Regions from separate parts of the Nonomuraea sp. NPDC050394 genome, predicted to be linked through region 1. Evidence: predicted binding sites of a transcription regulator. Region 1 holds the regulator's gene; the other holds the start of a gene.
The links. Region 1 encodes HrcA, which represses chaperone genes, less so after heat shock. Its sites were predicted from a motif close to TTGGCACTCTCNNNNNGAGAGTGCCAA; they were not measured.
Positions count from the first base shown of each region.

Region 2: the regulator HrcA is predicted to act here: its motif matches at 4,792-4,818, upstream of groES (co-chaperone GroES).

Region 1 covers NZ_JBITIO010000004.1:284,499-295,834, reverse strand. The annotation lists gene ACIBKY_RS18940 (glycoside hydrolase family 18 protein) at 73-1,326, opposite strand; gene hemW (radical SAM family heme chaperone HemW) at 1,424-2,644, shown strand; gene ACIBKY_RS18930 (hypothetical protein) at 2,663-3,046, opposite strand; gene ACIBKY_RS18925 (hypothetical protein) at 3,043-4,650, opposite strand; gene ACIBKY_RS18920 (DUF4870 domain-containing protein) at 4,733-5,485, opposite strand; gene ACIBKY_RS18915 (DUF3097 domain-containing protein) at 5,482-6,291, opposite strand; gene ACIBKY_RS18910 (hypothetical protein) at 6,309-7,241, opposite strand; gene hrcA (heat-inducible transcriptional repressor HrcA) at 7,385-8,398, shown strand; gene dnaJ (molecular chaperone DnaJ) at 8,410-9,549, shown strand; gene ACIBKY_RS18895 (16S rRNA (uracil(1498)-N(3))-methyltransferase) at 9,578-10,309, shown strand; gene ACIBKY_RS18890 (hypothetical protein) at 10,314-10,958, opposite strand; gene ACIBKY_RS18885 (SigE family RNA polymerase sigma factor) at 10,955-11,336, opposite strand, start outside.
Region 2 covers NZ_JBITIO010000001.1:218,523-229,858, reverse strand. The annotation lists gene ACIBKY_RS01320 (LuxR C-terminal-related transcriptional regulator) at 1-86, shown strand, start outside; gene ACIBKY_RS01315 (DUF5319 domain-containing protein) at 442-819, shown strand; gene ACIBKY_RS01310 (hypothetical protein) at 780-1,223, opposite strand; gene ACIBKY_RS01305 (sigma-70 family RNA polymerase sigma factor) at 1,220-1,855, opposite strand; gene groL (chaperonin GroEL) at 2,690-4,309, opposite strand; gene groES (co-chaperone GroES) at 4,391-4,705, opposite strand; gene ACIBKY_RS01290 (NAD-dependent epimerase/dehydratase family protein) at 4,864-5,724, opposite strand; gene ACIBKY_RS01285 (MarR family winged helix-turn-helix transcriptional regulator) at 5,829-6,326, shown strand; gene ACIBKY_RS01280 (Uma2 family endonuclease) at 6,416-7,033, shown strand; gene ACIBKY_RS01275 (methyltransferase domain-containing protein) at 7,058-8,230, shown strand; gene ACIBKY_RS01270 (hypothetical protein) at 8,404-10,002, shown strand; gene tsaD (tRNA (adenosine(37)-N6)-threonylcarbamoyltransferase complex transferase subunit TsaD) at 10,322-11,336, opposite strand, start outside.

The DNA of each region.
Region 1 (11,336 bases):
CGGGCCGGCCAACCTGCGGGGGGCGGCGCACGGGCAGCCCCCCGCTGGTGCGGCCCGTGCGCCGTCCGACTTCTAGCGCAGAACCCTGTACAGGGCGGAGGTGAGCGAGGCCTTGGCGTCGTCACCGTCGATGGACCACATCATGTAGCCGCCCAGGCCCTTGTGCCGGATGTAGGCGGCCTTCTGCAGCATCACGATCGGGTCGTCGTAGGTCCAGAACTCGTTGCCGTCGTACAGCCACACGGCGCCGGTCCTGACGTCGCGGTAGCGCTTGCCGGGCTTGGCGAGGATGTCCTTGTAGTCCTCGGAGCCCGCCTCCCACTTACCGGGGGCGGCGCCGGTGGCGGGCTGGTAGACGCCGTCCTTGGCCGGGCCCGCGGGCACGCCGGTCCAGCCCTTGCCATAGGCGGGCACGCCGGCGACGAGCTTGCGGATCGGTGCGCCGCGCTCCAGGTAGTAGTTGACCGTCTGGTCGAGGCTTTCGCGGATCTCGTTGGGGTCGCGGCGGTCGTTGAAGAGGTTGGAGTGGTGGCCGGTGATCTTGTCCCACGGGCCGTGCAGGTCATAGCCCTGGATGGTGGCGTAGTCCAGGTTGCGGAAGACCTTGCGCACTTCGAGGCCGGCGTCGATGACGCGGGTGGCGGCGGGCAGGAAGGCCGTGATCAGGGCGGACCGCTTGTAAGCGTTCATCTGCGACCTGAGCTCGGCGACGAAGGCGGTGAAGTTCTGCTTGTCCTCGGGACGCACGACGTTGCCGGGGGCACCGGGGTAGCCGGGCCACTCCCAGTCGAGGTCGATGCCGTCGAAGACGCCGGCGCCCGTGCCGTCGGCCAGGCCGGGCAGGTTGCCGCGCAGCCACAGGTCGATGCAGGACTTGGCGAGCTTGCTGCGCGATTCGGCGGTGAGGACGGCGTCGGAGAAGTACTTGGAGCCGGTCCAGCCGCCCAGTGAGATCAGGACCTTGAGCTTGGGGTACTTGGCCTTGAGCTTCTTGAGCTGGTTGAGGTTGCCGTTGAGTGCCTGGCCGGGCGCGTCGGCCACGCCGTCCACGCTCTGCTCGGCGGGCACGGGACGCTGCCAGTCGGCCCAGGCGTCGGCGGAGTAGCACTCGGCCTGCTGGTTCACGAACCCGAAGGCGTAGTTGATGTGGGTGAGCTTGCGGGCGGCCCCGCTGGTCTCCATGTCCTTGACGTGGTAGTTGCGGCCATAGACGCCCCACTGGACGAAGTAGGCGACTCTCTTGTAGTCGGAACCGTGGGCCTCTGCCGGGGCCGACACCACCGTCATACCGAGTAAGAGGGTGAGAGCGAGCAGGACTTTCTTCACGCGGCGTCTCCTGAATTGATAGGAAACTTTCCTTTAAGATGACCTGACAGTAGGACGGTGTGATCGGGCAGTCAATGGCAGAAGGCAGACTGGAGGGGTGCCATCCACCCTGCCCGACGGCGATCCCGCGCCCCCGTCCGGAGAGCTGCCCGAGAGCGCCCTGCGCGGCCTCGGTGAGCGCCCGTTCGGTTTCTACGTGCACGTCCCGTTCTGCGTCACGCGCTGCGGCTACTGCGACTTCAACACCTACACCGCCGCCGAGCTGGGCCCCGGCGCTTCGCACCGGGACTACGCCGACACCGCCATCGACGAGGTACGGCTCGCGCGCCGCGTGCTCGGCACGGCCGACCTGCCCGTCGAGACGGTGTTCTTCGGCGGTGGCACGCCCACCCTGCTGCCCGCCGGCGACCTGGCCCGCATCCTGGCGGCAATCGACGAGGAGTTCGGCCTGCGCCCCGGCGCGGAGGTCACGACCGAGGCCAACCCCGAGTCCGTCGACCCCGGCTATCTGGCCGAGCTGCGCGCGGGCGGCTTCAACCGGATCAGCTTCGGCATGCAGTCGGCCAAGGAGCACGTGCTGAAGGTGCTCGACCGGCACCATACGCCGGGGCGGGCGGCGCAAGCCGTACGTGAGGCCCGGCAGGCCGGGTTCGCGCACGTCAACCTCGACCTCATCTACAGCACTCCGGGAGAGAGCGACGACGACTGGCGGGCGTCGCTGGAGGCGGCGATCGCCGCCGGGCCCGACCACGTCTCCGCGTACTCGCTCATCGTCGAGGAGGGCACGCGGCTGGCGGCCCGCATCAGGCGCGGCGAGCTGCCGATGCCCGACGACGACGTGGCCGCCGACCGCTACCTGATCGCCGACGAGCTGCTGGCGAAGGCCGGGTACTCCTGGTACGAGGTTTCCAACTGGGCCGGCTCCGAGGCCGGCCGGTGCCGGCACAACCTGCTCTACTGGACCGGCGGCGACTGGTGGGCCGTCGGGCCGGGGGCGCACAGCCACGTGGGCGGCACCCGCTGGTGGAACGTCAAGCACCCGGCCGCCTACGCGCAGCGGCTCGCCCAGGGCCTCTCCCCGGCACACGCCAGGGAGGTGCTGGAGGACGCCGACCGCGAGGTGGAGCGGCTGATGCTGGAGCTGCGGCTGATCACCGGCTACCCGCTGGGCGACGTGGCGCCCGGCGCGAGGCTCGCCGTGGCCAGGGCCGTGGGGGACGGGCTGCTGGAGCAGGAGGCGTTCAAGGCGGGCCGCATGGTGCTGACCCTGCGCGGCCGCCTGCTCGCCGACGCCCTGATCCGCGACCTCACGCTCTGACCGTCGTCCTGACCTTCGTCACAGGAGGGCGGCGACCAGGTCGGCGATCGGGCCCAGCGCGGCGGCGAGGGCCGTGACGGGCGCCAGGCGGGTGCCGAGCCGGTCGAGGGCGGCCGCGACCCGGGCCGGGTCGCGCTCCCCGGGTTCGGCCTCGGCCTCGGCCAGCACCTCCTCCAGGTCACGGCGGGCCTGCCGGGCCTGTGGCAGCTCGGCCGCGTGCGTCTCCACGAGGGCCAGGAGCGCCTCCACCTGGCTCCGCAGCCGCCCCAGCTCGTCCCGAGGGACCGGGCGCGCCTGGCCGGGCTGGAAGACCGAGCCCTGCCCGCCGATGTTGCTCGCGGTGAACGTGCCGCCGCTGACGACGGTCCCGTAGTTGGGCGCCGGCGGTTCGGGCGTGCTCACGCGGCCCCCTTGCCCGCCGGCGCGGCGAACTGCGCGCCCTGGCCGCCGACGTTGGTCCCGTTGAACGTGCCGCCGTTGACCACCGTGCCGTTGTTGATGACGGCGGCGATCTGCTGCCGGTACGCGGCGGTGTCCACGCCGCGCTGCTCCAGGAAGTCCAGCACCGCGTTGTTCAGCCGCTCCTCCACGAGCTTGGCGTACTTGAACGCGTCCAGCCCTTCGAGGAAGGTGTTGATGTGCGGCTCGGCACCCGCCTCGCGCAGGCTGATCCTGGCTCCGTAGTCGTAGACCACAAACTTGTCCGGGTCCTCGGGCAGCCGCATCGCCATGAAGATCCGCCGCAGCAGCCGGGCGGGCGCGCCGACGACGTCGCGGGCCAGCGCGAGCGGGGCGCGGCTGAGCGCCGCCAGCACGAGCGCCGCGCCGGCCTCCCTGGGCAGCTCGTCCACCGCCCGATAGGCGCCGCGCACGGGCGGCAGCGCCGTCACGATGAACTCGGTGTAGAGCATCCGGCCCTCGACGGCCAGGTGGATGAAGATCGACACGGTGGTGTCGCGGTCCTCGGCGGGCAGCACCTCCTCGCCCTCGACGTCGGTGACGGCCTCGCCGCTGGTGCCGACCACGATCCACCGGTAGTGGCGGGCGCCCGACTGCGGGTTGCGGATCACCGCCTGGAGCTCCCGGTCGCTGAGCTGGTAGCGGGGCCGGGTGCCGTGCAGCAGCGGGTGCTCGCCGTGGAGCTGGTTGAGGCGGCCCTGCGCGATCACGTGGTCGAGGATGTCCAGGTGGACGGGCATGGCGGGTTCGGCGGCCGTGCGCATCTGGCCGAGCCGCTCGCCGACGAACTCGTGCAGGTCCACCGCGTCCACCATGGCCGGCGCCCGGCCCGCGTCGCCGGTGCGCCGGTCGAGCTCGGCCGCGATCGTCCAGGCCCGCACGAGCTCGCCCGCGCCGACGAACGGGTTCTCGCCGGAGTAGAGCGTCAGGTTGCCGTGCTGCGCGAGCTTGACCTCCGTCATCCGAGGCCCCGCCTCCGCTCCGGTACGGCCCGCGCCCGGCCGCAGCCGCTCCGACAGGATCCGGTAGACGCGTACCCGGTAGGCCAGCACGGTGGCGATGGCGGCCACGAGCATCAGGGGAGCCATCCAGCCGGAGCCGTCGTCCTCCTCGATCCCCGAGCCGCTCGCGCCGAAGTACTTGGTCAGCAGCAGCGCGGGCACGACCACCAGGGCGAAGAAGCCGATGACCAGACCGGCCACGAGGGCGGGGCTCAGCCGCCTGCGCTGCCCCAGGCTGCCGAAGCCGCCCGAGGCGAAGGCCGCCAGCACGCCCAGGACCATGAGCCACGGCGTCGTGGCCTCGAAGTTGAACAGCAGCGCGAGCAGCAGCATCACCGTGACCGCGGCCTCCCTGACGGTCAGCAGCGACCGCGAGTAGAGGCAGTGCCGCAGCACGGGGCCCAGGTCGAACCCGCCGACCGAGGGCGCCACCGCGTGGTGGCGGCGCTCGATCAGCGCGTACAGCGCCCGGTCGCGGAAGCCGGGATCCAGGTAGGCGGCGGCCGCAAGGTATCTGGTGGTGTTGCGCAGGCGCTCGTGCACCATGACCTCCCCGTGAGTGACCCGTCCATCGTCACCCGGGGAGCTGGGATCATTCCGGAGAGTGATCGAACCGTGATTCTCCGTATTACTTGATCATGCGGATGCTGATCGGGTAGCGGTAGTTCTCGCCCTTGTTGGTGGCGATGGCCGCCTGGATGTGGAAGATCAGCGAGACGATCCAGACCACCGGCAGCAGCAGGAAGCCGATGATGACGATCGTCAGGATGAAGGAGACCACGTAGCCGATGAACATCGTGATCTGGAAGTTCAGCGCCTCGGCCGCCTGGTCACGGACGTAGGGGGACTCGTCCTTCTTCATCAGGTAGATGATGAGCGGGCCGATCCAGGAGACCAGCAGGCCCAGCAGGTGGGACAACATCGCCATCGTGGTGTCGTCGGTGCCGGGGCGCGGGCCGTACATGCCGGGGGTGTGGGGCTGGGGGGCCACCGCGTAGCCGTAGCCGGGCGGGGGCTGCTGGGGGTGGCCGTAGCCCTGGGGGCCCGATGGCTGCTGCCCGTAGGGGTAGGTGGCGGAGGGCGGCTGCTGGCTGTACCCGCCTGACGGCTGCTGGCCGTAGCCACCCGAGGGAGGTGGGACGTATCCGCCCGACGGCTGCTGGCCGTACCCGCTCGGAGGTTGCTGGCCGTATCCGCTCGGGGGCTGCTGGCCGTACTCGCTTGAGGGCTGTTGACCGTATCCGCCCGGAGGTTGCTGGCCGTACCCGCTTGAGGGTTGTTGACCGTAGCCTCCCGAGGGCGGCTGGTTGTAGTCGGGAATGTCGGAGCGCTCCACCCGGCGGGTGGAGTCGTCGTCAGGCTGGGGGTGGTCCTGGCTCATGATGCCTCCGTGACGAAGTCGATCAGCTCCTCGACCCGGCCGAGAAGCTCGGGCTCGAGGTCGGAAAAGGTCGAGACGGCGCCCAGGATGCGCCGCCACGCCGCGGCGGGCTCCATGCCCCAGCCCAGGGCGGCGATCACGCCCTCCTTCCACGGCACCCCGCGCGGCACGTCCGGCCAGCCCGGGATCCGCAGGACGGACGGCTTCACCGCCTGCCAGATGTCGATGTACGGGTGCCCGACGATCAGCACGTCGGGCGAGCTGACCTGGGCGGCGATCCGGCTCTCCTTGGAACCGGGCACCAGGTGGTCCACCAGGACCCCGAGCCGCCTGCCGGTGGACGGGCCGAACTCCGCGACGATGGCGGGCAGGTCGTCCACGCCCTCCAGGTACTCCACGACCACGCCCTCGACCCGCAGGTCATGGCCCCAGATCTTCTCCACGAGGGCGGCGTCGTGCACGCCCTCGACGTAGATGCGGCTCTCGCGGGCCACGCGGGCACGCAGGCCCTCGACGGCGATCGAGCCCGACGCGCTGCGCCTCGTCCCGCCCGCCGCCGGGGCGACCGGCCGCACCAGCGTCACCGGCCGGCCCTCCAGCAGGAACGCCGCGGGCGCGAGCGGGAACAGGCGGCGCTTGCCGAAGCGGTCCTCCAGCGTGACGGCCTCCTTGTCGCAGGCCACCACGGCGCCGCAGAAGCCGCTGCCGGCGTCCTCCACGACCAGGTCGAGATCCGCCGGGACCTGAGGGATCTTGCCCTTGCCCGGACGCCGCCAGTTCCCCGCGAGCACATCACCGTCGTACACACGGGGACCGTAGCAAATCACCCGCCCATCGCGAGGCGCTTGCGGTGGCCGCTGCGGCGCACCAGCACGATGACCGTCCACACCACCGCGATGAGCACGCCGACCGCGGGCAGGATGAACAGCGCGGCCACGCCGCCCATGATGCCGCCGGCCGCAGAGGCCAGGTCCTTGCCGACGCCGAAGCGGGTCTGCGCGTCGGGTTCGATCGTGCAGCTGATCTGGTAGTCACCGGCGGCCGGGGCGTTGACCAGCGCGATCAGCTCCCAGCTCGTGCCGTTGAGCTCGACGGTCTGGTTCACGGGAGTGGTGACGAGCTTGGCGTTGCCGTTGATCTGGCACTCCCAGCTGACCTGGGTGCCGCGCGACAGGTAGAGCGCGGGCCGGTCGGCCGGGTCGATGGTGACCGTGGCGGGCTGGCCGGGCTGGAACGTCTTGCTCGGGGCGGCGCCGCTCACGCCGCTCGTCACGCCGCCCGCGAACAGCGCGATGCCGGCGATCACGAACACCACGGCCACGCCCCAGGCCGCGGCGATCTGCCACAGCGGCGGGCGCAGCCGCTTGCCGTCCACCTGCGGGGGGAACTGGGGGGCGCCGTACGGGGGCTGGCCGAACTGCTGCTGGCCGTACTGGGGCTGCTGGCCGAAGGAGGGCTGGCCATACGGGGGTTGCTGGCCGTACTGGGGGCCCGACGGCGGCTGGCCGTACTGGGGGCCTGACGGCGGCTGGCCGTACGGCGGATCTGAGGGCGGCTGGCCGTACTGCGGGCCTGAGGGCGGCTGGCCCTGCTGGGGGCCCGACGGCTGCTGGCCGTACGGCGGGCCGCCCGGAGGCCCGTACTGGGGACCGCTCTGCGGCGGGGGGCCGTACGGGGGCCCGCCCTGCGGCGGAGGCTCGTACGGAGGCTGCTGAGGAGGCTGCCATCCTCCACCCTGCCGGAAATCATCACTCATACCCGCAAGTGTGGCCGTACCGGCTTGCCGTCCGCTAGCACGTGGGTTATCGCACCTTGTGGGTGAGAGCCGTACACTTGGCACTCGGGAACACCGAGTGCCAGACCTGGTGTTTCCCAAGGGAAGAGGTAGGAGGTGCACACGTGCTCGACGACAGGAAGCTCGCGGTCCTCCGTGCGATTGTCGAGGACTACGTGTCCACCAACGAACCGGTGGGCTCCAAGGCGCTGGCCGAGCGTCACAACCTCAAGGTCTCCCCGGCCACGGTGCGCAACGACATGGCCGCGCTGGAGGAGGAGGGGTACATCACCCAGCCGCACACCAGCGCGGGCCGGGTGCCGACGGACAAGGGCTACCGGCTCTTCGTCGACCGGCTCTCGCAGATCAAGCCGCTGTCCACGGCCGAGCGCAGGGCCATCGAGACGTTCCTGGCCGGCGCGGTCGACCTCGACGACGTGGTGACCCGCACGGTGCGGCTGCTCGCGCAGCTGACCAGGCAGGTCGCGGTGGTGCAGTATCCGACGCTGACGCGCTCCAGCGTGCGTCACGTCGAGCTCGTGCCGCTGAGCGAGCGGCGGATCATGCTCGTGCTGATCACCAACACGGGCCGGGTCGAGCAGCGCGTCGTCGAGCTGCCCGAGGTCATCGAGGATCCCCGGATCGCGCACCTGCGCGCCGTGCTCAACGCCTGTCTCGACGGGTGCGGGCTGGCCGAGGTGCCCGACCTGGTGGCCGATCTGCCGGAACGGCTTCCGGTGGAGGACCGGCCGGTCGTCGCGACGATTCTGTCGGTCCTGCTGGAGACGCTCGTCGAACGGCACGACGAGAAGATCGTTTTCGCCGGCGCGGCCAACCTGGCCGGCGCCGACTTCACCATCGGCCTGCGCGACGTCCTCGAAGCGCTGGAAGAGCAGGTCGTGCTCATGCGCCTGCTCGGCGAGACGACAACGGACACCCCGACCGCGCTCACCGTGCGCATCGGAGCGGAAAACCCCTATCTCCACGGTACGTCCATCGTCGCCACCGGATACGGTTCTGGCGACAACCAACTGGCCCGGCTGGGCGTCCTCGGCCCCACGAGGATGGACTACCCGGTGACCATGGGCGCCGTGCGCGCAGTGGCACGCTACGTCAGCCAGATCCTGGCTGCTTCTTAAGAGGTCGATAAGTGGCAAACAGCGACTACTACAGCACCCTCGGGGTGCGCCGTGACGCCAGTCAGGACGAGGTCAAGAAGGCCTATCGCCGGCTGGCCCGTGAGCTGCACCCTGACGTGAACCCCGATCCCGCGACGCAGGAGCGTTTCAAGGAGATCACGCAGGCGTACGAGGTGCTGTCGGACCCGCAGAAGCGCCAGATGTACGACCTGGGCGCCGACCCCTTCGCCACCGCCGGCGCGGGCGCCGGAGCGGCCGGTTTCGGTGCGGGCTTCCCCTTCAGCGACATCATGGACGCCTTCTTCGGTTCGGCGGGCGGCGGGCGCGGCCCCCGCTCGCGGGCCAGGAGGGGGCGCAACGCCACCATCCGCGTCGAGCTGGACCTGCGCGAGACGGCGTTCGGCACCACGCGCGAACTGGTCGTCGACACGGCCGTGGTCTGCGAGGTCTGCCAGGGCGCCGGCGCGGCGCCGGGCACCCACCCCGACACGTGTGACATGTGCGGCGGCCGGGGCGAGGTCTCCCAGGTCACCCGGTCCTTCCTGGGCCAGGTCATGACCTCGCGGCCGTGCCCCCAGTGCCAGGGCTTCGGCTCCATCATCCGCAACCCGTGCCAGGAGTGCGCGGGCGACGGCCGGGTGCGCACCCGCCGTACGATCAAGGTCCGCATCCCCGCGGGCGTCGAGGACGGCACCCACATCCAGCTGGCCGGTGAGGGCGAGGTCGGCCCCGGCGGCGGCCCGCCCGGAGACCTCTTCCTGGAGATCGTCGAGCGGCCGCACGAGATCTTCGAGCGGCGCGGTGACGACCTCCACTGCACCGTCCAGATCCCGATGACCGCCGCCGCCCTCGGCACCGTGCTGACGGTGGAGACGCTCGACGGCGCGGAGGAGGTCGACGTCCGGCCCGGCACGCAGTCCGGCCAGGTGATCTCCATGTACGGTCGCGGCGTGCAGCGCCTCAACGACTCCGGCCGCGGCGACCTGCTCATCCACGTCAACGTGGAGACGCCGGGCCGCCTCGACCCGGCCCAGGAGGAGCTGCTGCGCGAGCTGTCGAAGCTGCGTGGGGAGGAGCGCCCGCCCGGCAAGTTCGCGCCGGGTCAGCAGGGCTTCTTCTCCCGCCTGCGAGACGCCTTCAACGGCCGCTGACCTCCTTGTACGGCGAGCGGAGGCGGCCATGAGCGTTCCGGTGTTCCTGGCCGGGCGCGAGACGTTCGGCGGCGACGAGACGGTGCTCGACGGCCCGGAGGGCCGCCACGCGGCGGCCGTCAGGCGGCTGCGGGCAGGTGAGCGGGTCGACCTCACCGACGGCGACGGAGCGGTGGCCGAGTGCGTCGTGCGCGAGGCGCTCAAGGACCGGCTGCTGCTCGACGTGCTCAAGCGTTACGAGGTCCCGGCCCCGGCGCCGCGCGTGGTCGTGGTCCAGGGGCTGCCCAAGGGCGACAGGGGCGAGCTGGCCGTCGAGATGATGACCGAGGCCGGTGTCGACCGCATCGTGCCCTGGGCGGCCGCGCGCAGCATCACCCAGTGGAAGGGCGACAAGGTCGCCAAGGCGCTCGGAAAGTGGCGCGCCACCGCGCGGGAGGCGGGCAAGCAGGCACGGCGCTTCCACGGGGCCGAGGTGGCCGATCTGGCCTCCACCGCTCAGGTGGAGGCGTTGCTCGGGCGGGCGGCGCTGGCGCTCGTCCTGCATGAGGAGGCGGCGGAGCCGCTGTCGCGGGTGAGCCTGCCCGCCGGCGGGGAGATCGTGCTCGTGGTCGGGCCCGAGGGCGGGATCTCGGAAGGCGAGCTGGCCGGGTTTGTGACGGCGGGAGCCGTACCGGCGCTGATGGGGTCTACGGTGCTGCGGACCTCGACCGCGGGAGTGGCCGCGGCGGCGGTGCTGATGTCGCGCACCGGGCGCTGGTGAGACCTCAGTTCACCTGGTTGGAGGTCAGCGGCGTCGTCAGGTCGGTGGGTGGCGCGGGCGCCTGGTCGTCCGGCGGGCACTCCTCCGGCGGGCAGCTGCCGGACGGGATGGGCGTGTCGGTGGGGCCGGAGGGCGTGGGACTGGCGGACGCCGTGGGGCAGTCCTCGCGCGGGGCGGCCTCCTCTTCCGGAGTGGACGGGCACGGCGTCGGCGTCGGGGTGACGCTGCCGCTGGGGGACGGCTTCGCCGTCGACTTGGCCGACTCGGTGGCCTGACCGGGCGACGTCGGCGTGGGCGTCGGGTCGGCCGGCAGGATCGCCGGCTCTGACCTGCTCGGGCTGGGCTTGTCCTGCGGGCGGTTGGTGGAGGAGTTGTCCGGCGGGACCGTCGAGTCCTCCACCGGCTGGATCTGAGTGGGGGTGATGACCCGTTCCCTGAGTGAAGGAACCACCATGACGACGGTGCCCGCGACCAGTACGGCACTGACCGTGGCGGCGCCGATGCGCCACCACAACACGCTGCGCACGCCCCGCCGCTCGATGCGGCCGCGGATGATCTCCAGACCTTCCGGAGACGGCACGACCGCGTCCGCCTCCGCGCGGAGCACGCGGCGCAGAATGTCGCCGTACTCGTCGGGCGGCTGGGTCATGACATCTTCTCCAGGACGGATCGCAAGGCGGCCATGCCACGGGCGGTGTGGCTCTTGACCGCGCCCTTGCTGATGCCCATGGCATGGGCGATCTCAGCCTCGGACAGATCTCCGTAGTAACGAAGGACAAGGGCCTCTCTCTGCCGGGTCGGCAGCGCGCGTAATGCCTCGATGACAGCGGAGCGCTCCAGCTCGCCGATGGCGCCGTTCTCGGCGCTCGGGGCGTCTGGCAGGCCCTTGGGTGCGTACTTCTCCACGACGGCTCGGTGACGCAGAACGGAACGGGACCGGTTGACGACAGACTGCCGCAGGTAGGCGAGTGCCTTGTCGGGGTCACGCAGTCTGCGCCAGGCGCCATGGATGGCGACGAACGCGTCC
Region 2 (11,336 bases), on a different contig from region 1:
GCTTCGCCGACGCGATGGCCGAACTGGGGGCACAGTCCCGCTTCCACGCCGGCGTCGAAGCCTCCCGCCGCGGCTGGCTCGGCTGACCACCTTTCCGGTACGGCCGCTTTCCGGTACGGCCGCTTCCGGTACGGCCCGCGCCCTCCGTCCCGGACCCCGGAGCCGACCGTCAACCCGAGCGGGCGACCCGAACCAGGAGGAACCAACCGCCGACCCGACGGGCCCACCCCGGACCGGAGAAGCCGACCATCAGCCCGCGGGGGGCCATCCGGACCGGAGAAGCCAACGGATCTGAGCGTCGGGAGACCCTGGGCCCGGCCAGTGCTTTGGCAGGGAGTTTGCCGGTATTTCGGGAGCTGTGGTCCCGGGGTGAATGCGGCACAAGGGGTCGGTGCGGTGCTTATTAGTGCCCAGGCTGCGTTAGGTCACTATGGTGGAAAGGTGCTGGAAGACGTCCCCCGCGACCCGTTCGCGGACGATCCGAACGATCCTTCCTCCGCCATGGGCGAATTCGACGACCCGGAGCCGCTGACGGCGGCCGAGCGCGACGAGGCCATCACCGACCTCGCCGACGTGGAGGTCTTTCGCTCGCTGCTGGAGCCCCAGGGCGTCCTCGGACTGGTCCTCGACTGCCCGGAATGCGGCGAACAGCACTTCTTCGACTGGGAGCTGCTCCGCGGCAACCTCCGCCAGATGATCGACAAGGGCCGCCCGCAGGTACACGAGCCCGCCTTCCACCCCGACCCCGCCGACTACGTGACCTGGGAGTACGCGAGGGGCTACGTCGACGGCGTCATGGACACCGAAGAGCGCCGCTGATCGTCGAGGTCATGCCGCAACGCCGCCAGCAGCCGTAGCGCCGGATCCGTCGCGTCAGGCTGATACCCGAGCGCCAGAGCATCCAGAAACGCGTCCGTCTGCTCCTCGGCCGTCAACCCGCCGAGTTCCCACTCTCCGGCCACCGCCGTGACGGACCGCCGTTCCCCGGCGGCCGGCTCCGCGAAGTCCCGCGCCCCCGCCGCCGGACCTCCGTGTACCGGCAAGCCCTCGGGCGAAGGGCCGTCCGAGAGCCTGGGTGAACGTCCGGTCGTGCCGTCAGCCGCCACACGGGCCGAGCCGCCGGATGACGGATCGGCCGGGACCTGGGGCGACGGGTCGGTTGAGCTCGGGGGCGTCCGGTCGCCGTACGCGGCCGCGCCCTCCACGTGTTCCTCCGGCGTCAAGCCGACTCCAGCTCGGCCATCTGCCGCAACCTGGCCAGCGCCCGATGCTGGGCGACGCGGACCGCTCCTGGTGACATGCCGAGTACATTACCGGTCTCTTCGGCCGACAGTCCTGACACCACCCGCAGCAGCAGGAGTTCGCGCTGGTTGGCGGGCAGCCGGGCCAGCAACCTGCGCGCGTGCTCGACCTCGATGTAGCGGACCACGGTCTCTTCTGGCCCCGGGCCCTCGTCGGGCCCGTCAGGAAGATCCTGCGTGGGTACGGCGGAGCGGACCGAACTCCGCAACGCGTCGGCCACCTTGTGCGAGGCGATGCCGAAGACGAAGGAGGCGAAGGGCCGGCCCATGTCCCGGTAGCGCGGCAGTGCGGACAGCACCGCGATGCAGACCTCCTGGGCCACGTCATCCGCAATGTGATATTGCCCAGAAACCCGGCCCAGCCGGGCGCGGCAATAGCGCACCACCATCGGCCGCAACTCGCCGAGCAGGGATTCGATCGCAGAACGATCGCCCGCAACGGCGAGGCTCGTCAGTTCTCTTAGGTCGGAGTCATCCGTCCGTGCCGGAAGTCTCGACGCGAGCCTTACCCCAATTTTGGCGTCGGCGACGCTTCCCTCGCTCACGTTAGGCATGATGCCCGCCCTGGTCCGGCCTGTCGTCATGGCGAACGGCTACGGATTGGTCACATTGAAGAGACGATAACTACCCGTAATCGGACGACCACACTAAGCCTTTCTATGGAGTCGGAATATTTCACCCGATTCCCCGAAATGCGCGAAAATTGTCACGGGCGCGAGACGCTTTACTCCATAGGTTGGTTTACCGCAATAACCCAACTTTCCACATCTGGACATCCACCAGCCGCCGCCTCTCCGCCACCCCTACGCATGAGATCGCCCACTGGGCCCCATGCGCTACATACGCCTCATGCCTATAAAAGCTCGCATGCAGGCATTAACCACCCAGTCGGGCATGATACGCGCGTAACGGCGGCCGGCCCCGCATCACCGGAGGAGCGTCACCCTGGACGGAGCCCGGCCCTGTGCGGCGGGTGGGGGTGGGGCGGCTGGGCCGTAAGGGAAGGGCCGCAGAACGCACCCCAGCCCCGCCAGGGGCGTCCCCAGCACAGACGCCCACCCCGAGAACCCGCCGTCAGCCCGAACGACCGCCCCCACCGACGACGTGCCGCCCGAAACGGACCCCAGCCCGGCAAGAACAGACCCAAGCCCTGGAAGGGCACAACCCACAGAAGACGGCCCGCAAGGGAAACGGCCCGCAGGACGGCACACGACGGGAACCGGCACGGGAAGCCGCGCGCAAGACGCCACGCGACGGGAAACGGCACAGGGAAGCGGCGCACAGGACGGCACGAACGCGAAACGGCCCGCACTGGCGAGCGGTGCGGGCCGTTTCGACCTCAACGGGCCTTGGCGACCTTGAGAGGTCAGTGGCGATCCGGGAAGCGGTCAGTGGCCGTGGCCGTGACCGTGGCCGCCGCCCGCGGCGGGAGCCTCCTCCTCGGGCTTGTCGACCACCAGGGCCTCCGTCGTGAGCAGCATGCCGGCGATGGACGCCGCATTCTGCACCGCCGAGCGGGTGACCTTGACGGGGTCGATGACGCCCTGGTCGATCAGGTTGCCGTACTCGCCGGTCGCGGCGTTGAGGCCGTGGCCCGCGGACAGCTCCGCCACCTTGTGGGTGACGACGTAGCCCTCAAGGCCGGCGTTCTCGGCGATCCAGCGGGTCGGCTCGACCAGCGCGCGGCGGACGACGCCCACGCCAGTGGCCTCGTCCCCGGTGAGGCCGAGGTCGTCCAGCTCCTTGCCGACGTGGATCAGCGCGGTGCCGCCGCCGGAGACGATGCCCTCCTCGATCGCGGCGCGCGTCGCAGAGATCGCGTCCTCGAGACGGTGCTTCTTCTCCTTGAGCTCGACCTCGGTGGCGGCGCCGACACGCAGCACGCACACACCGCCGGCCAGCTTGGCCAGGCGCTCCTGCAGCTTCTCGCGGTCCCAGTCGGAGTCGGACTGCTCGATGGCGAGCTTGATCTCCTTGACCCGGTCCTCGATCGCCTGCGCGTCGCCGGCGCCGTCCACGATGGTGGTGGCGTCCTTGGTGACGACGATGCGGCGGGCCGTGCCGAGCACCTCGAGACCGACGTGCTCCAGCTTGAGCCCGACCTCCTCGGCGACGACCTGGCCGCCGGTGAGGATGGCCATGTCCTGGAGCATCGCCTTGCGACGGTCACCGAAGCCCGGGGCCTTGACGGCCACGGAGGTGAACGTGCCGCGGATCTTGTTGGTGACCAGGACGGCCAGGGCCTCGCCCTCGACGTCCTCGGCGACCACGAACAGCGGCTTCTTGGTCTGGGCGACCTGCTCCAGCAGCGGCAGGAAGTCCGCGATGGAGGCGATCTTGCTCTGGGTGAGCAGCACGTAGGCGTCCTCCAGGACGGCCTCCATGCGCTCGGGGTCGGTCACCATGTACTGCGACAGGTAGCCCTTGTCGAACTGCATGCCCTCGGTGAACTCGAGCTCCATGCCCATGGCGTTGGACTCTTCGACCGTGAGGACGCCGTCCTTGCCCACCTTGTCGAACGCCTCGGCGATGAGGTCGCCGATCTTGGCGTCCTGGGCGGAGATCGTCGCGACGTTGGCGATCTCCTTCTTGTCGCCGACCTCGCGGGCGCTGGCGATCAGCTTGTCGCTGATGGCCTTGGCGGCCTTGTCGATCCCGCGCTTCAGCGACAGCGGCGAGGCGCCGGCGGCGACGTTGCGCAGACCTTCGCGGACCATGGCCTGGGCCAGGACGGTCGCGGTGGTGGTGCCGTCACCCGCGATGTCGTTGGTCTTGGTGGCCACTTCCTTGGCGAGCTGGGCGCCGAGGTTCTCGTAGCGGTCTTCCAGCTCGATCTCGCGAGCGATGGTCACGCCGTCGTTCGTGATCGTCGGAGCACCGAACTTCTTGTCGATGACGACGTTACGGCCACGCGGGCCGAGGGTTACCTTCACGGCGTCCGCGAGGGCGTTGACGCCGCGCTCAAGAGCGCGCCGCGCGTCCTCGTCGAACTCCAGGATCTTCGCCATTTGGTTGAAAGTCCTCTCCTAGCGTCGAAAGCCCCGGTCGCCTCTGCTGAGAGCTGCGTCCGGGGCCCGACACATACCGGCTTACTTCTCGATGATCGCGAGAACGTCGCGGGCGGAGAGCACGAGGTACTCCTCGCCGCCGTACTTGACCTCGGTGCCGCCGTACTTGCTGTAGAGGACGATGTCGCCCTCGGAGACGTCAAGCGGAATCCGCTTGTCGCCGTCCTCGTCCCAGTTGCCCGGGCCCACCGCGAGGACCTTGCCCTCTTGCGGCTTCTCCTTGGCGGTGTCTGGGATGACCAGGCCGGAAGCGGTGGTCTGCTCGGCCTCAAGCGGCTGGACCACAATGCGGTCGCCGAGCGGCTTAACGGGAACCTTAGTGGCGGTCGTCACGATCGGACCTCCCCTTCAGATTTGAATGATCTAGAAGAGGCGACCAGCGGGGCCTGCCGTCGCGGGTGGTAGACCTGCCTCGTCGCACGTTGGCACTCTCAAGGGGAGAGTGCCAACACGAAACATATGCAAGAGGGGCTTGACAGTCAACACGAACCGGCTCAGCGCGCGTAAGAGCCTTCCCGCAGCTCGGAGACGATACCCGGCCTGCTGGGGGCCCATCCGAGTGCCGCACGGGTTCGCGCAGAGCTGACACGCTGGCTGAGCGCGAGCGCTTCGGCGAACGGCAGACCCACGACCCGCGCCGCCTCCTCCACCGGCAACGACAGCACGTCCGCGCCCTCATCGACCCCCGCCGACCGGGCCGCGGCCGAGGCCACCCGGGCCAGCGGCACGTGGTCCTCCGCGATCCCGTGGTAGATCGCGCCGGGCCGCCCCTTCTCCACCGCCGTCACGATCAGGTCGGCCAGGTCGTCCACGTGCACGAACGTCGAGCCTTCCCCGCCCTCGCCCACGTGCACCCCGCGCCCGCGCTCGGCCGCCCAGCCGCGCAGCATCGCCGCGATACCGCCGCCGCGCCCGTGCACCAGCCCCGGCCGCACCACCACGCCGCCCGCGCCGAGCACCAGATCCTCCACCTTCGGCCGGTACCCGACGATCGGGATCGGGTCGGTCGCGCTCTCCTCGTGCCCGTCCTCGGTCGCGCCGAGGACCCATACGCCGCTCACGTACACCACCGGCCTGCCCGCGCCGAGCAGCGCCCCGATCACCTGGAGGTCGGTCGCCTCGTCGCCGGTGAGCTGCGCCGCGTGCACGACCGCGTCGACGTCCGGCGTCACGGCCGCGGTGATCGACGCCGCGTCGGACAGGTCCCCATGCCTCTCCTCCGGTACGGCGGGCAGCCGCCTGCCCCCGTCCTCGGCCGGCCGTACCAGGGCCACGACCTCATGACCGCGCCCGGTGAGCTCCTCGACGAGCGCGCCGCCGATGTACCCCGTCGCGCCCAGCACCAGAACCTTCATCGCTCTTCCACCCCAAACACTTCGACATTGAAACTTTCGACGTGGTGGACAGTAGCCCGGACCCTCGAACATTTCAACCTCGAAGTTTTTGATAGTGTGCAGCCATGCGAGACGCAGTGGACGCGATCACGAACCAGTGGGCCGCCGCCCGCCCCGACGTGGACGTGAGCCCGATGGGCGTGGTGGGCCGCCTGTCGCGTGCCTCGCGCCTGCTGGAGCGGGGCATCAAGGAGTTCTTCGCCGAGCACGGGCTGGAGCCGTGGGAGTTCGACATGCTCGCCACGTTGCTGCGCGGCAACCCGGAGCACACCATGTGCATGAAGGACCTGGCCGCCTCCGCCCTGGTCAGCCCCGGCGCCCTGACCAACCGCATGGACCGCCTGGTGGAACGCGGCCTGGTGCGCCGCTGGCCGCTGGAAAGCAACCGCCGCATGGTCCTGGTGGCGCTGACCGAGGAGGGCGAACGCCTGGCCGGCGACCTCCTGGCCCTCCACGTGGCCAACGAGGCCCGGCTCCTGTCCGCCCTCACCCCCGCCGACCAGAAAACCCTGGCCGAAACCCTCCGCAAACTCCTGGTCTCCCTGGGCGACACGGAGCTGTGAATGGGGGAACATCTCTCCTAGAGGAAAGCGCAGCAGAATGTGGTTCGATGACCACGAACGGCGACGACACCGACCTTACAGTGAGTGATGTGACCGCCACGATGGACCGCACGAGAGACGTACTCGCGAACTGGCCCTATCCGCCGGACGGCGGCTGGACGTCCGACGATCTCGATCTCCTGCCTCAGGACGGGCCCAACGGCGAGCTGGACCTCTTCAAGCGCGTCGAACTCATTGACGGAGCCCTCATCCTCATGTCCCCCCAACGCAACTTCCACGAGTATGTGATCTCCAACCTGCGAGGCATGCTCAAAGCGCAGGCTCCCGCACATCTGCGGCCGAGCACGCAGATGACCATCCGCATCGACAGGTGGCAGCGTCCAGACCCTGATGTGCTCGTCGTCGACGCCGACGCCTCAAGAGACATGGCCCGCACTGCCTTCCAGGCCAAGGAAGTACACCTCGTCGTCGAGGTCGTCTCCCCCGAGTCCGAGCATCGCGACATCCACGTCAAGCCGAAGATCTACGCCGGCGCCGGGATCCGGCACTTCTGGATCATCGAGGAAGAGCGCGGCCAGCCGGTCGTGCACGTCTACGAACTCGACGAGGCGACGAGCTTCTACTCAGGCATCGGCATCTTCCGCGACAAGCTCCAGCTCCAGCTCCCCTTCCCCATCACCATCGACATCGCCGACCTGCTGACCTGAGCGCGTGCACTAACGTCGGATGACGTGGACCTCGACGCCTTCCTCGGCCTGCTGACGCCCCGTGGCCGCAAAGCTCTGGACGAGGCGGTCGAGCTGAGCGGGAGCGATCCGGTCAAGGCGGCCACGCGGCTCAGGAAGACCTACGACAGCGCGCTCACCTCGGCCGCACTCACCCAGGCCGGGCTCAGGGCGCGGGCGGTGGCGAAGTTCGGGGACGACGCCCGGCTCATGTACTTCACGCCGCACGGCCTGGAGCAGTCCACCCGGGCCGAGGTGGCGGCGCATCGGGCGCGGCGGCTGACCGCGGCGACCCAGGGGCCCGCCCGGGTGGTGGACGCCTGCTGCGGCATCGGCGGGGACGCGCTGGAGCTCGCGCGGGCCGGACATCGGGTGGACGCGGTCGAGCTCGATCCGCTCACCGCCGCCGTGGCGCGGGCCAACGCCGAGGCGCTGGGGGTCGGGGATCGGGTACGCGTGCGGGTGGGGGACGCGGCGGAGGTGGCCCCCGAGGAGTACGACGCGCTGTTCGCCGATCCGGCCCGCCGTACCGCCAGGGGAAGGACGTTCGATCCGCAGGCCTACTCGCCGCCCTGGCCGGTGGTCATGGATCTGGTCGGGCGGGCGCGGGGGTCGTGTCTGAAGGTGGCGCCGGGGATTCCGTACGAGTACATACCGGAGGCGGCCGAGGCCGAGTGGGTTTCGTACAAGGGGGAGGTCAAGGAGGCGGCGCTCTGGACTCCCGGGCGGGCGGGGCGCAGGGCGACGCTGCTGCCGGGCGGGCAGACGCTCACGCCCACGGGCGCGCCGGCGGCGGTGGGCGAGCTCGGCCGGTACGTCTACGAGCCCGACGGGGCGGCGATCCGTGCCCATCTGGTGGGCGAGGTGGCCGAGATGGTGGGCGGGCGGCTGGCGGATCCGATGATCGCCTACATCACCGGGGACGAGCCGGTGGACACGCCCTGGGCGGCCAGGTATGAGGTGGACGAGGCGCTGCCGTTCTCGCTGAAGCGGCTGCGGGCGGCACTCCGGGCCCGCGAAATAGGAAATGTCACCATCAAGAAGCGCGGCTCCGCCGTGGACATCGAACGATTGCGGCGAGACCTGAGACTTTCCGGTGACAAGTCAGGAGTAATCATCCTCACGCGGATTATGAACCAACCTTTTGTTCTCATCTGCCTGGGGCTCCCACCTGCATAAATGACAAAACAGGATCTTTTCCAGTCACCCCGACGGACCTTGATCCAAAGGCTAAGGTGGACGCGCGGGAGTTCTCCCCCCTATAGCGGATTACCGCGTTCTCCTTCAGTCATTGCATACCGGACCTATCCCACCGCTGCGCGGCACTCCGTCGGCGAGTGAAGGAGCTTTCGGTGGATCATTCCAATCACACCACCCTTTTGCAGGCAGGCGGCCAGACCGCCATATCCGACAGGATGCGGGAGCTACTCGCGCGCGCCGCCCAGGACCACGTCTACGAGCAGCGCACCCAAGGGGCCGTACTCGACGAGATCCGCCAGCGGCTCGAAGGCATGGAGTGGCTGCTGCGCGAGGTGCGCGAGCGCGAGCTCGGCGGGCTGAGCGGCACGCTCGAGTCCGTGAGCGGCCGCCTCGACGACATCTCCGCCAAGCCGCCGGTCTGGGCCGAGGGACTGGCCCAGCACGTGGAGGCGGTACGCGACCACGTCGACGCCGTCGGCGAGCAGATCGGCAACGTCGACGCCCGCGTCGAGAACGTCAGCCAGCGCGTCAGCCCCGTCATCGAGCTGCCCAGCCTGTGGGCGGACGTCGGCACGGTCGGCGAGAGCGTCGATGAGGCGCTCAAGCGGCTGCAGACGGTGCTCGACGGCACCGAGGGCATCGCCAAGCGGCTCGGCGACTTCGCAGGCAGACTCGGCCAGCTCAACTCCAGCATGGAGGCGGCGGCCAACCGTTTCACCAGGCTCGACAAGTCCATCGGCGAGCTCACGGCCCGCACCGAGCGGGTCGAGGGCGGCATGACCGACCTGTCCGACACCCTCACCGCCCGCATCGGCACGGTCGGCGAGGAGCTCAGGAGCGCCGTCGAGCAGGTCGGCGCGAGGGTCGAGACGGCGGAGGAGCGCCTGTCCGGCCGCCTCGACGGCCTCGACAGCCGGGTCGACCGGGTCGACGGCCGCCTCATCGCCGTCGACGGCCGGCTCAACAGCGTCGATGGCCGCATCGAGACCGCCGACGAGTGCCTGGCCGACATCGACACCCGCCTCGACGGCATCGACGGCAGGGTCGGCGGCGTCGACAACCGCCTCGTCGGGCTCGACAACCGCGTCGTCGGCCTCGACAACCGCGTGGCCGGGCTCGACAAGCGCGTCGGCGAGCTCGACACCCACATCGGCGACCTCGACAACCACATGGGCAAGCGCATCGGCGACCTCGACGGCCGGGTCGACGCCCGCTTCGAGACGCTCGACGGGCGGGTCACCATCGTCGACGAGTGGCTGGCCGCCGCCGACCAGCACCGCTCCGACACCGCCACGCGTACCGAGGGCCGCTTCAACAAGCTCGACAACGCCTTCGAATCCCTCGACGAGCGCCTCGGCGAGGTCGAGGAGCACGTGGTCGCCCGCTTCGACGGCGTGGACACCCAGCTCACCCGCGGCACCGAGCAGCTGGAGGGCGTCGACGACCGGGTCGAGGCGGTCAACCAGCGCGTCGGCCAGCTCCCCGCGACGCTGGCGATCGCCGAGCGGGTGGGCGAGCTGCTCGACTCGCAGACGACCGAGCAGGTCAAGCGCTTCGACGCCATCGACGAACGCCTGGCCGCCGCCTCCGCCGAACTCTCGGCCACGATCGAGGCCCGCCCGGACCGCGACGAGCTGACCCAGTCCGTCACGGACGCCTCCACCGACCTCACCAAGCGCCTCGGCGCCTTGGAGGAGACCATGCTCGCCCTCGCCGAGGCGCTCCTCCGCCCGACGCGTTCCAAGGACTAAGGGCCTTCTGGAGCCGTTACGGCAGAGCGCACATACCCGCCCCGCCATACCTCCTGACCGTCCGTCGAGCGATGGTCGTGAGGGCTCACGGGGTACTCGCCGTGACAACTCCGCCCTTGACCGGGTTCCGTGCGCCGCGCTGGCCGCCGTCCAGCGCGGCGCCGAACCCCACCGCCCAACACCCCACCGCGCGGCGCCGGAAAACCCCGGGCCCGGCACGCCCGGAAGCCCCGGAACCTCACAAGACACGGGGCCGCCACCGGGACCAGGCAAGCACACGCCGCCGGGCACTGCGGAGGTGCGCGGGCGTGCTGTCGCCTTACACGTGGACGGTTGTGATGGGCATCGACGAGTCGGCGGGGATGTCCAGCGCCGACGGGGTGATCCCGGCCGCCACCAGGTCAGAACCCAGCGCGGCGACCATGGCGCCGTTGTCGGTGCAGAGTCCGGGGCGGGGCACGCGCAGCCGTACGCCCGCCTTGTCGCAACGTTCCTGGGCCAGCGCGCGCAGCCGTGAGTTGGCCGCGACGCCACCGCCGATGAGCAGGTCCTTCACGTCGTACTTCTTGCACGCCTGAAGGGCCTTGCGGGTCAGCACGTCCACCACGGCCTCCTGGAAGGAGGCGGCGACGTCCGGCACGTGGATCGAGTCCTGGGCCTCGACCCAGCGGGCCACGGCGGTCTTCAGGCCGGAGAAGGAGAAGTCGAGGGTGCCGTCGTCCATCTTGCCGCGGGGGAAGTTGATCGCGGCGGCGGAACCTTCGCGGGCGGCGCGGTCGATGTAGGGTCCGCCGGGGAAGGGCAGGCCGAGGACGCGCGCGACCTTGTCGAAGGCCTCACCGGCGGCGTCGTCGACGGTGGAGCCGAGGGAGATCACGTCCTGGGCCACGTCGGGGACCAGGAGCAGCGACGAGTGACCGCCGGACACCAGCATGGCGATGCAGGGTTTGGGCAGAGGCCCGTGTTCGAGCTGGTCGACGGCGACGTGGGCGGCCAGGTGGTTGACGCCGTAGAGGGGGACGCCCAGGCCCAGCGAGTAGGACTTGGCGGCGGCCACGCCCACCAGCAGCGCCCCGGCCAGCCCCGGACCGGCGGTGACCGCGATCGCGTCGATGTCGGAGAACGTCAGGCCCGCCTCGGCCAGCGCCCCCTCCACGACCGGCGTCATCGCCTCCAGGTGCGCCCGCGAGGCCACCTCCGGCACCACGCCGCCGAACCTGGCGTGCTCGTGCATGCTGGAGGCGATCGTGTTGGCCAGCAGCGTGTGCCCGCGTACGATCCCCACCCCGGTCTCGTCGCACGAGGTCTCGATGCCGAGGACCAGGGGTTCGTGC